Regions from separate parts of the Rhizobium sp. CIAT894 genome, predicted to be linked through region 1. Evidence: predicted binding sites of a transcription regulator. Region 1 holds the regulator's gene; each other region holds the start of a gene.
What was found. The regulator LexA, encoded in region 1, represses DNA repair genes until DNA is damaged. The targets are predictions, from matches to a motif close to TGTTCNNNNTGTGTTCNG.

Region 1 (3,964 bases):
CCGGCGGCATGCTGTCGGCCCAGTTCGAGAGCTGGCGGGCTTCGACTGTCATCCTGGATTCATCCGTGACGACGACGGTGAGCGGCCGTGTCGAACGGCGGGAAGGCGACGGCCGCGGGCGCTGGCGCTATATTCTTGCCGTCACCGGTACTGAGGCGCCGGAGTTGAAGCGGCCGCCGGGACGTATCACCGCGATCGTCCGGGGCGCCGATGTGCCTTTCGAGATCGGCGACATCATCACCGGCAGGGCACGGCTGACGCCGCCGGCAGGCCCGGCACTTCCCGCGCTCAACGACTTCTCCTTCGGCGCCTATTTCGACGGCATCGGCGCCAACGGTTTCTTCTATGGTGCACCGGAGAAACTCGACGCGCAGGCAGGTCCACAGGCGGCGAGGTCGACGTCGGACGCGCTGCTCGAATGGCTCTACCGGCTGCGCAGCAGCATCGGCGACCGCATAAGGTCGATCCTGCCCGGCGACACCGGCGCTTTTGCCGCTGCCCTGGTGACGGATGAACGGCGCGCCATCTCGAAGACGACGACGGAGGCGCTGCGCCAATCCGGCCTTGCCCATATCGTCGCTATATCGGGCCTCAACATGGCGCTGTCGGCTGGCATCTTCTTCGTCGGCTTCCGGATGCTGCTTAGCCTCTTTCCCGGCGTCGCCCAAGCTTATCCGACAAAGAAGATCGCCGCATCAGGTGCGCTTATCGCCGTCACCGCCTATTACCTGATCTCTGGTTTCGGGGTTTCGGCCGAGCGCGCTTTTATCATGATGGCCATCATGCTGATTGCCGTCTTCTTCGATCGGCCGTCGATCAGCCTGCGCAATGTCGTTCTCTCCGCGCTCATCATCATCGCCATTTCACCCTCGGAAGTATTGGGCCCGAGCTTCCAGATGTCCTTTGCCGCGACATTGGCGTTGGTATCGGGTTATCAGCTATGGAAGGACCGGCGTGTCCGCGAAAACGCCTTCCTGAAGCTGCCGATCGTCAGGCCGGTGGTTGCCGTCGCCGGTTTCTTCGGCGGCGTCTTTCTGACCTCGCTGATCGGCGGCTTTTCCACCGCGCTGTTTTCGATCGAGCATTTTCATCGCCTGACGGCTTACGGCCTGCCGGCAAACCTCGCGACGATGCCGATCATCTCCTTCATCGTCATGCCGGCCGGGCTGCTGGCGATGTTGCTCATGCCTTTCGGGCTGGATGCTCCGCTGTGGAAGGTGGTCGGATTCGGCCTCGATCTGGTGATCGCGGTTGCCGAGACGGTGTCCGGCTGGGGCGGCGATATCGGCATCGGCCGCTTGCCCGCCTGGTATTTCGCTGTGGCAGTGGCAGGCTTTCTGCTGCTGACGCTGCTGCGCACCCGGCTGCGCCATGCCGGCACATCGATCGTCGCCATCTCGACACTCACCGTATTGCTGCTGCCGGCTCCCCGGCCGCCGGATCTGGTGATTTCGGAGGATGGCAGTCTGGTTGCGGTTGTCGCGGCTGAGGCAATCGCGTCCAACCGCGAAAATCCGCCGGATTTCATCTTCGACCAGTGGCAGCGAGCACTGGTCCTGCCGACGCATGATCCGCCGAAGATGCTGGATGGTCCGGCTATCCCGCCGGAAGGAGAAGACCGCCGTGTCCGGCTTTCCCGCGATCAGCAGAACGAAGCGAGCGCAGCGATGCGGGCAGCCGCAGCAGGCGGTGAAGCAAACCGCTTTTCCTGCGTCAAGAAGGCCTGGTGCACATCAAGACTCGGCAATGGCCATATCGTCACCGTCATCGACAATGCCGCCTATCTCGGTCCGGCCTGCGATACGGCCGATATCGTCGTGACCTCGGTCCGCCTACGTTTCAACAACTGCCGTTCAGGCGGGGCGCTTTTCACCGGCGAGACGTTGCGCAGGACCGGCTCCGTCGAATTGCGTTTCGCCGATGCCGGCCTGGAGGTCGCAACCGCATTCGAGACGCTGTCGCGACCATGGATGCGTCAGCGCGCCTATGACTGGCGCAAAGACAGTTTTACCGAAACCGGTCCGTCTGTTGTCAGTGATAGCGGCGAATGAGGCCGACGAGTTTGCCCTGTACCTTGACGCGATCGGGCCCGAAGATCCGGGTCTCGTAAGCCGGGTTAGCGGCTTCCAGCGCGATCGAGGCGCCTTTGCGGCGGAAGCGCTTCAGCGTCGCTTCCTCGTCATCGACGAGGGCAACGACGATGTCGCCGGGACTTGCGGTGCTGCCGTTGCGGATGATTACGGTGTCGCCGTCGAAGATGCCGGCGTCGATCATCGAATCACCCTTGACCTCCAGCGCGTAGTGTTCGCCGGAGCCGAGCATGTCGGCGGGGACGACGATGTCGTGGGTGTTGTTCTGGATCGCCGAGATCGGCACGCCGGCGGCGATCCGGCCCATGACCGGCACGGAGACCGAGTTGCCGTTGTCGGCAACGGGTTTCGCAGGAGCGGGAGCGGCGACCGGCTGGGGCTTGCCGAGGCTGCCCTCGATGACGCTCGGCGAAAAGCCGCGCCGGGGCTGTATGCTGGGGCTGTAGGCCTCCGGAAGCTTGATGACTTCGAGCGCCCGGGCGCGATTCGGTAGGCGGCGAATGAAGCCGCGCTCCTCGAGTGCTGTAATCAGCCGATGAATGCCGGATTTCGAGGCGAGATCCAGGGCATCCTTCATTTCGTCGAAAGACGGCGGAACGCCGGATTCCTTCATGCGCTCATGAATGAAAAGGAGAAGCTCCTGTTGTTTGCGCGTGAGCATCGACGTCAGACCCCTGATTGAAACAAATCCAGAACAGACACTATATGTTCCATATGTGTTCCGCAAGTAGCTAAATTTCCGTAAAACTTGCCGCCAACTCGTTGAGATTTTTATTTTCATTCGCCGGATTGGCAGGCAGGTCTTGAATTGGGAGTGCGCTGTCGCACATCTCTTGCCATTTCAGGGAGAGGAACCGATGAGCGAGCATCTCGCCAAGCCGCACCCGCTGGATCACGTCGTGCTGCCCGTCGTCAATATCGATCTGGCGCGCGAGAGGCTCGGCAAGCTCGGCTTCACCGTTGCCGCGGATGCGCGCCATCCCTTCGGAACGGAGAATGCCTGCGTCTTCTTCGCCGACAAGACCTATCTGGAGCCGCTCGGCGTTGCGAGTGTCGCCGAGAGCGAGGCATCGGCGCGGCGGGGCAATGTCTTCACCGCCCGCAACCAGGCTTTCCGCTTCCGCTGCGGCGAGGAGGGGCTCTCGGCGGTAGCTTTCGGCACCAGTGATGCCGGCCGCGATCATCGGAATTTTGTCGGTCACGGATCGAGTGCCGGCGACATGCTGCAGTTCAGCCGGCCGATGAAGATGCCGGATGGTTCCGAGACTGTGGCGGGCTTCAAGCTGGCCTTTGCTACCGATCCGCGCGCGCCGGATTTCTTCCTTTTCAGTGTCGAGCGTATCAACCCGCTGCCTGCCGACCGCGGCACGCTGGAAACGCATGCCAATGGCGTGACGCGGATTGCCGAGATCGCGCTCTGTGCGCCCGATGCCAGCGCATTCGCTGCCTTCGTCGGCCTTGCCGCGGCGCAGTCGGCCGTCGAAAAAACCGGTTTCGGCGTCAATGTCGCCGCGTCGAATGCGAAGATCAGCCTGATGACGCCGGAAGGGCTTGAGGCCTATTTCGAGATCGCCGTCTCATCCGCCGACCGCGGCCTGCGCGGCCGGGCAATCCTCTTCAATGTCGCCGATCTTGCCGTGACAGAAGCGCATTTGACTGCTAACGGGGTGACCTACACGCGCAAGAACAATCGCATTCTGGTGAAGCCCGCGCCCGGGCAGGGCACGCTCTTCGCCTTCGAGGAACCACGATGAGCACCGATACGAATTCCGAAGTCAAGGTCGGCGAAGGCCAGACCCAGGTCACCTTTTCCAATAGCAGGCGCCTGTCGCTGATTGCCGGCCCCTGCCAGATGGAGAGCCGCGACCACGCCT
Region 2 (3,964 bases), 410 kb from region 1:
AGCTCGGCCTGAGCGTCGGCGACCTGATTACGTTGACGTCACCGGATGGTGACATTACGCCGATGGGCGTCAGCCCGCGCGTCAAGTCCTACAAGATCTCCGGCCTCTTCGAGATCGGCATGTCGGAATATGATTCCTCGATCATCTTCATGCCGCTGGAAGAATCGCAGCTCTTTTTCAATGCCGAGGGACTGGTGCAGTCGATCGAACTCTTCGTCGATCACCCCGATGATATCGACACTCTGAGACCCAAGGTCGTGGAGGCGGCAGGCCGCCAAATCAACCTCACCGACTGGCGCCAGCGCAACCAGACCTTCTTCTCGGCGCTGCAGGTCGAGCGCAACGTCATGTTCATGATCCTGACGCTGATCGTGCTGGTCGCGGCGCTGAACATCATCTCCGGCCTGATCATGCTGGTGAAGGACAAGGGCAGCGATATCGCCATTCTGCGCACCATGGGTGCCAGCGCCGGCGCGATCATGCGCATCTTCTTCATGACCGGGGCGGCGATCGGTATCGTCGGCACCCTTGCCGGCGTCCTGCTCGGCGTGCTCGTCTGCGTCAACATCGAATCCATCCGCCAGTTCTTTTCCTGGATCTCCGGCACCGTGATCTTCAATCCGCAGGTCTATTTCCTCAGCCAGCTGCCGGCCGAGATGGATCTCAGCGAAACGATCTCGATCGTCGTCATGGCGCTGACGCTCTCCTTCATCGCGACCATCTTCCCCGCCTGGCGCGCCTCCAGGCTCGATCCGGTGCAGGCCCTGCGCTACGAATAAGGAATTGCCGTCTCTATGAAACGCAACGTCGTTCTCAAGCTTACCGGCGTCGAACGCCATTACGGGCAGGGCGATACGCTGCTCCCGATCCTGAAGGGCGCGGATTTTTCGCTGTCGAAAGGCGAGATCGTCGCCCTCGTCGCTCCTTCAGGCACCGGCAAGTCGACCCTGCTGCATGTCGCCGGCCTGCTGGAGCATCCGGACGGCGGCGAGGTCAACATCAACGGCCATGCCTGCGACGGCCTTTCAGACGACAAACGCACGGCGATCCGCCGCAGCGAGATCGGCTTCGTCTACCAGTTCCACCATCTCCTGCCGGAGTTTTCGGCGCTTGAAAACATCATGATGCCGCAACTGATCGCCGGGCTGTCCTGGAAGGAAGCCGGCGAGCGGGCCGGTCAGCTTCTCGATTACATGCGCATCGGCCATCGTGGCGCCCATCGCCCCGGCGAACTTTCCGGCGGCGAGCAGCAGCGTGTTGCGATCGCCCGCGCCGTCGCCAATGCGCCGAGCTTGCTTCTGGCCGACGAACCGACCGGCAATCTCGACCCCGAAACGGCAGCTTACGTCTTCGACGCGCTGGCGGCGCTGGTGCGCCAATCCGGCCTCGCCGCCCTCATCGCCACCCACAATCACGACCTTGCCCGTCGCATGGATCGGCGCGTGACGATTTCGGACGGCAAGATCGTCGATTTTTGAGACGATGGTCTGTGGCTGTTTGGTTTGCACCGATGCCGGCAGGCCGATGAGGCGCTGACCTCGCCAACCTCCTGGTCGGACATCAGGGGATGACCAGCCCGCCGCGATAGTCGAGCACGTAAGCCCTCCGGCCCTCGACCATGATGCATTCCTGGCCGCTGAAGCTGTCACAGCCGCCGTCGCTTCTATCGACGTAGCGGCCGGACGGATGGTCGAATTCCATGCCGCCCAGAAACCGCCCCTCGCGATACATCGTCGACAGTGCCGCCTTGATCACCGTTCCGGCCGCTACACCATCGATGAGTTCAGGCGCAATGACACAGCCGAAATAATTCATCGCCCAGACCGGCTCGCCGGCAAACCATACCACCTCCTGTCCGGCGAAATCGGTGCCGCCGAGATAGCTGTCGAGATAGCGCCAGTCGCCGCTCTCATAACCGATATCATGGGAACCCGGCCGGCAGGGGGCATGCGGCACGCCGCCGCCGACATAGGTCGCAGCCTTCGCCTCCACGATGAATTCATCCAGCTTCACAATGTCGAGCATCTCATTCTCCTCTCGGCCGGATGCTGGCAAATATGCTGGGGTATGTAAAGAACATAAAGAGAACATACGCCGGAATTCAGAAGACGATTTGGGCGGTGGCCTATCTGAACGGAATGGCGGATCCGTCGAAGATGGGTGGCTGCTGCCTATCGGATCGAGCGCAGGCCCCATGCGAATCGCCAAGCCCTTCCCGAGATTCTGCGAACACAAGAAAGGAGGAAAAGATTCCTGTTGACAACAGAACATACATCGAACAAATTGAAAACATAACGAGTAAAGGAGAGCCAAATGACTGACATGATCCGTGATATCGCAGCATTCACCTCCATCGCAATGTTCGTTGCCAGCTTCTCGCTGATCGTCATGGCGATCTAAAGTTTTCAGGGGACCGCATGGCTGTCATGCGGTCCGGACGAGGGACTTCTTCTGGACATCATCGCCTTCTATGCCGACAATGCGTCCGATTCATTCGGGTGATTGGGAAGGCATGCCATGGCGGATACGGCAAAGGGTTCTACGGCTGAGGTGACCGGCGGCACGCCGGGCTTCATCCACCTGAGGGTCCATTCCGCCTATTCGCTTCTCGAGGGCGCACTGCCGCTGAAGAAGATCCTCTACAAGGCGACCGGCGACAGCCAGCCGGCCATCGCCATTGCCGACACCAACAACCTGTTCATCGCCCTGGAATTTTCCCAGAAGGCGATGGACGAGGGCCTGCAGCCGATCATCGGCTGCCAGGTCTCGATCGACATGGAAGACGGGTTGGAGACGGAAAAGCGCGGCGGCCAGCAGGCTCTGGTCAAGCTGCCGTCGATCGTTCTTCTAGCTGCCACGGATGGCGGTTACGAACGGCTGGTCGATCTCGTCAGCCGCGCCTATCTCGGCGGTGAAAGCAACCAGGCCATTCATGTCAAAGCTTCCTGGCTGGCCGAGGCCGGCACGGAAGGGTTGATCGCCTTGACCGGCGCTCTGACCGGGCCGGTCGATGCGGCGATCAGGGACGGTCATACCGCCCAGGCGGAGGCCCGGCTGCTGATGTTGAAGCGTCTCTTCGGCGACCGGCTCTATGTCGAACTGCAGCGGCATGGCGCCTATGATAAGCGCCACGAGCAGAAGATCGTCGGGCTCGCCTATACCAATGATCTGCCGCTGGTTGCGACCAATGAGGCCTTCTTCCCGACAAGGGACGATTACGACGCCCATGATGCGCTGATGGCGGTCGCCCACAACGCCATCGTCTCCGACGACAGTCGTTTTCGCCTGACGCCGGACCATTATCTGAAGAGCCGGGCCGAGATGGCCAAGCTCTTCGCCGACCTGCCGGAAGCGCTGGAGAATACGATCGAGATCGCCAGGCGCTGCTCCTTCGTGCTGAAGACGCGCAAGCCGATCCTGCCGCGCTTCACCGGGGCGACCGACGATGCCGAGGAGGCCGAACGCGCCGAGGCGAGCGAATTGCGCCGCCAGGCGGTCGAAGGGCTCGACATGCGGCTTGCAACGCTCGGCATGTCGCCGGGTTACGAGGAAAAGGAATATCGCGAGCGGCTGGATTTCGAGCTCAGCGTCATCGAGCGCATGCGTTTTCCCGGCTACTTTCTGATCGTTGCCGACTTCATCAAATGGGCCAAACAGCATGACATTCCGGTCGGTCCGGGTCGCGGTTCGGGCGCAGGCTCGCTGGTCGCCTACGCCTTGACGATCACCGACGTCGATCCGCTGCGGTTTTCGCTGCTGTTCGAACGCTTCCTCAATCCCGAACGCGTCTCGATGCCGGACTTCGACATCGACTTCTGCCAGGACCGCCGCGAAGAGGTGATCCGCTACGTCCAGGCCAAATATGGTCGCGAGCAGGTGGCGCAGATCATCACCTTCGGTTCGCTGCAGGCGCGCGCAGCCCTTCGCGACGTCGGCCGCGTGCTGGAGATGCCCTACGGTCAGG
Region 3 (3,964 bases), 140 kb from region 1:
CCAGCGTGGCGGTCAAGCTGAGGATCTCGATGCCGAAGCCGGGCTCGATCGTCTCGATCTTGTCGGTCAGAAGCCGCGTCAGGCGCTTCACGTCGCGCACGGGCATGGCGGTGCCGACGCGGACGGCCTGCAGCCGATTGTCGACGCGGTGGCAGATCAGATCGAGGCGCTTGGCGCCGAGGCCCTTTGCCTCCAACTCGGCACAGAGCTGCACGACCAGCTTGCCAATGTAGCGAGCGATGGTCTCGGCTGCGCCGATGGGTTCGGCGAAATTGCGCTTCACCTGGATCAGCTCGTCGGGCCGGATCGGGTCGATCGGCTCGCTGAGCGCCCCAAGCGCCTGATCGATGCGGCGGCCGAGCTGCGGCCCGAAGCGCAGGGTGAGCGGCGCGCGCGGTTGAGCGAGGAGATCGCCGATGCGCTCGAAGCCAAGGACATGGAGCGCTGCGATCATGTCGACGGGCAAACGAAGGGCCGCCAGCGGCAGGCCTGCCAGGACCGCGCTGCTATGGCCTACCGGCGCGACCAGCGCGGGCTTGGCGGCGTAGCGAGCCAAGGCATGCGCCGCTCCCCAGGTGTCGGCAATCGCCGCTCGCGCCTGCACGCCGGATGCGGCAAGCCGATCGATCAGGCCCGCGAGCATGGCGTCCTCGCCTCCATGGAGGTGATCGGCGCCGGTGGAGTCGATCACGAGGCCGTCCGGAGGGTCGGCGGTGACGATCGGTGCGTAGCGCTGGAGCATCCACAGCGCGAGGCGGTCGAGCGCCTGGGCGTCGGCGACCGCGTCATGATCGTGAACGATGAGGCCCTGGACGAGAACACGCGCTTTCGTCGCCGGCATCCCCACGCGCACGCCGGCGGCCTGGGCCGCGGCGTCCAGCGCCAACACCACCTGCTTTCTCCCGTCACGGCCTATCAGAGCGAGCGGCGCCTCAGCCGGAGGCGCCGCGTCGCCAGCCTTCCGCCGAAGCCGGTCGGTGGACCAGCTCGGCAGGAAGAGCGAGACGACCCGAGTCATCACACGCCTCCACTTCAAAATCTGCACTTTCGCCCGCCCGGGCGCGGATCAGCTCTAGGAGCCAGCGGTGGCGGCCGACGCCGGGAACGGGTAATGCCGCCGAGGGCATGACTGAGACGCGCCATCGGGTTGCGGCGGCCGTAGGCTGGCCGAAATCAGAGGCCTCGGTCTGGCGACGCCATCGGCGCAATGCGATGCCGATCGTACCGCTTCCCTCTGCGCAGAGCTGCAGCCTGCGCGATGCGGTCATGTCGAGCCGCGCTACTTCGCCGACAACAGCGCCGAGCCCTCCGTGACGAAGACCTTCCTCGATACACGCGAGGACGGTCTTGTCGTTGCCCGCTTCGACGTAGATCACGCGGTCCGGTGCGAGGCCTGCCTGCGCCAGCGCCGGCGCGAAGAGATCGGGTCGCGTGATGACCCAGAGGACCTTGCCTTTGGTTCGCGCGGCGACGCCGGCAGCGAAGAGTGCTGCCGCCGCACCGTCGACAGCGCCGTTACCGCCGCCTGCGATCTCGTGGAGTGCGCCGAGCATCAGGCCACCGCCTGGAAGGCGTGAGTCGATGTCGGAGATTCCGAATGGAAGCACCGATTTCACGCGCCGGGCTCTGCCTTCGATCTTCTCGATCTGCGCGCGCAATGACTCTATGGCGGGCTCGGGCCGCAAATTCCTCGTTGACCTCCGGGGACGGGTTCAGCATCATGTTCTCTATTTGTTCTATCTTTGGAGCTTCGGAGTCAAGGTCGATTCCGACCTTTGCCGTCGATGCCTTCGCGGTGGGCCGACTAGAAATCGCTGAAATCAAGCGCGACCAGGGGCCGGCTTAGCGGAATCCCGGTCGCCTCGACGTGTTCGAGCAGCACGAGGAAGCCTTCGAGCGTTAGGCCGGGGAGGAACACGCGCCAATAGGCACTTTCCCCATGTTCGTCCGGTTCGTCGAAGCGGACAAATCCATAGCTGTCGAGGACGCGCAACTCGCCGTCATTGTCTGGGTAGCGCGAAATTCTGATCAGCTTGTCGGCATTGATCTCGACGTAGTCGTTGCCGCCGAACCGCCGCCGCCGCTCGGTCTCCCGACGCTCGATGAGCATGACGAGAAATTCCCGCGTGATGCGAGGCAGCTTGGCCAGCGCCGCGGAGAGCGTCGCAAGGGATTTTTGGGTCTTGTCCAGATCCTCGCCGAGGCCTTGGTCTTCGAGCAGCTTGTTGAACTTGGTGAGGTCCGACATCTGCGGCTTGGGGATGGCTTCTATGAAGTCGGCAAGCGTCGTGGGGTACTTGCCGTCCGCGTCGGGAATCTCCAGCTCGATCTTGATGCGGGCGAGTTCGCTGCGGACGTGGTTATAGACGATCTGCAGCACGTCGACCGGCATGTCCATGCAGAGCTTGCCGAGATCGTGGATGTCCCAGATGTCGTCGTCGTCGAACGACGCGCGTGCGCTCAACGCGGCATCAAGAGTGTACGATGATTGCTTGCCAGCGATCATCAATACGCGAATTTTCGTGTAGGTCTTGATCTGTTCGTCGCTCAACGTCCCCAGCATGTCGTTGACTTTCGCCGACGTGCGGGTCGCGGTGATCTGGAAGGCGACCTTGTTAGTCTTGTCGCCGAGATCGAGCCCCGGCTCATTGCTGCGATCCGCGTTGAGATTCACAAGCGAGAGCGAAAGCAGGTGATTGAGGATCGTCTTGAAAAAATCCTCGGCGTGCTTGTTGAGGTCGGTAAGACCCAGGCGTCCGCGCGTGGACACCTGACCCGCCACATCGCTGAGCGCGTCGACGATCTCGCCGATGAAATAGCCCCTTGTCAGCATCGCTCAGTTCCTCCGTTCGGCCCGCTCACGGCGTGCCCCGCAACGGATTGATGATTTCGATGCCAGGGAAATCGCGCTCGTTGTCGGTGACGACAACGCAGTCGTTGGCGGCGGCGACCGCAGCGATGATCGTATCGAGCCCGCTGCGCGGCCGGCCCGCGGCTTTGCCTTCGGCCATCAGCTCCGCCCAGGCGATGCCGGCCCGCTCATCGAACGGGAGGATGCGACCGGCGAACAGCGCCTGCGGACCTTGAGGGCCGCTGAACCACACGTCGAGCTGATCGCGACGCTTGCCGGCGGGCTTCTCGAGCACGCCTCTGCGAAGCTCCGCCAACGTCAGCGAGGCGATGAAAAGGTCGTCGTCCGACTGGTCTGCCATCCACGCGACCAGCGATTCCGAAGGCGCCGGCTTCGTGAAATTGCTGAGGATGTTGGTATCGAGCAGATAGCGCATCAAAGATCGACCTTGCGCCCTTCCTCACGCGCACGGGTCAGGTCGAGTTCCGAGCCGATCAGGGGCGAAGCCAGGAGCGCCTTGAGGATGCCGCCTTTGCTCGGTGGTTCACCGCCCACGTTGTCCTTTACCGCAGCCCGCAGCCGATCGGATTCAGGGCCGCCCTCTGCAAGGCGGCGAGCGACGTTCCGCACCAGATCGCGGTCGGAATCCCGACCGGTCACCTCGAAGCGGACCAGCCCTTTTTCGGCCAGCCGATTGCGGAAATTGGCGATTGCGCGCTGCTGAGAAGGCTTGCTCATTTCGTGTCTCCGGCGTATATCCAGAATATATCCAGAATGCGCGGAACCTGCAAGGCCGGCGAGGCCGCGATTGCGGATTCCGACTACGACGGGGAGCGCTGATGTACTCCGATATGCCCGCCGAACCTGCGAAGGGCTACGTTTACACCGAAACGCGCAAGTATTTGCGCTACACGGCGTTATCCGGCTGCGCCCAGGAGCCGCCGGTCATTCTCCATGATCCCCAAACGGTACGGGATGCCGACGCGGGGAGGATACTGGATTTCGTGTCGATTGCGACGACTATAGACGCATGTCCGCACAGATTATCCCATTTCCCGAGCCCGGTGCTGGCGAAGACGATTTCCTGGATTTCTACCGGGCGCCGCTGCCGCG

Region 2: the regulator LexA is predicted to act here: its motif matches at 2,073-2,090, upstream of RHEC894_RS08040 (DUF5680 domain-containing protein).
Region 3: the regulator LexA is predicted to act here: its motif matches at 1,722-1,739, upstream of RHEC894_RS09365 (ImuA family protein).

What each region holds. Positions count from the first base shown of each region.
Region 1 is NZ_CP020947.1:2,023,473-2,027,436, forward strand. It holds gene RHEC894_RS10085 (ComEC/Rec2 family competence protein) at 1-2,051, shown strand, start outside; gene lexA (transcriptional repressor LexA) at 2,032-2,751, opposite strand; gene RHEC894_RS10095 (VOC family protein) at 2,948-3,844, shown strand; gene kdsA (3-deoxy-8-phosphooctulonate synthase) at 3,841-3,964, shown strand, end outside.
Region 2 is NZ_CP020947.1:1,613,145-1,617,108, forward strand. It holds gene RHEC894_RS08030 (lipoprotein-releasing ABC transporter permease subunit) at 1-779, shown strand, start outside; gene RHEC894_RS08035 (ABC transporter ATP-binding protein) at 795-1,478, shown strand; gene RHEC894_RS08040 (DUF5680 domain-containing protein) at 1,561-2,025, opposite strand; gene dnaE (DNA polymerase III subunit alpha) at 2,518-3,964, shown strand, end outside.
Region 3 is NZ_CP020947.1:1,886,422-1,890,385, forward strand. It holds gene RHEC894_RS09360 (DUF6504 family protein) at 1-1,018, opposite strand, end outside; gene RHEC894_RS09365 (ImuA family protein) at 933-1,685, opposite strand; gene RHEC894_RS09370 (SMEK domain-containing protein) at 1,805-2,833, opposite strand; gene RHEC894_RS09375 (PIN domain-containing protein) at 2,859-3,287, opposite strand; gene RHEC894_RS09380 (hypothetical protein) at 3,287-3,589, opposite strand; gene RHEC894_RS09385 (hypothetical protein) at 3,882-3,964, shown strand, end outside.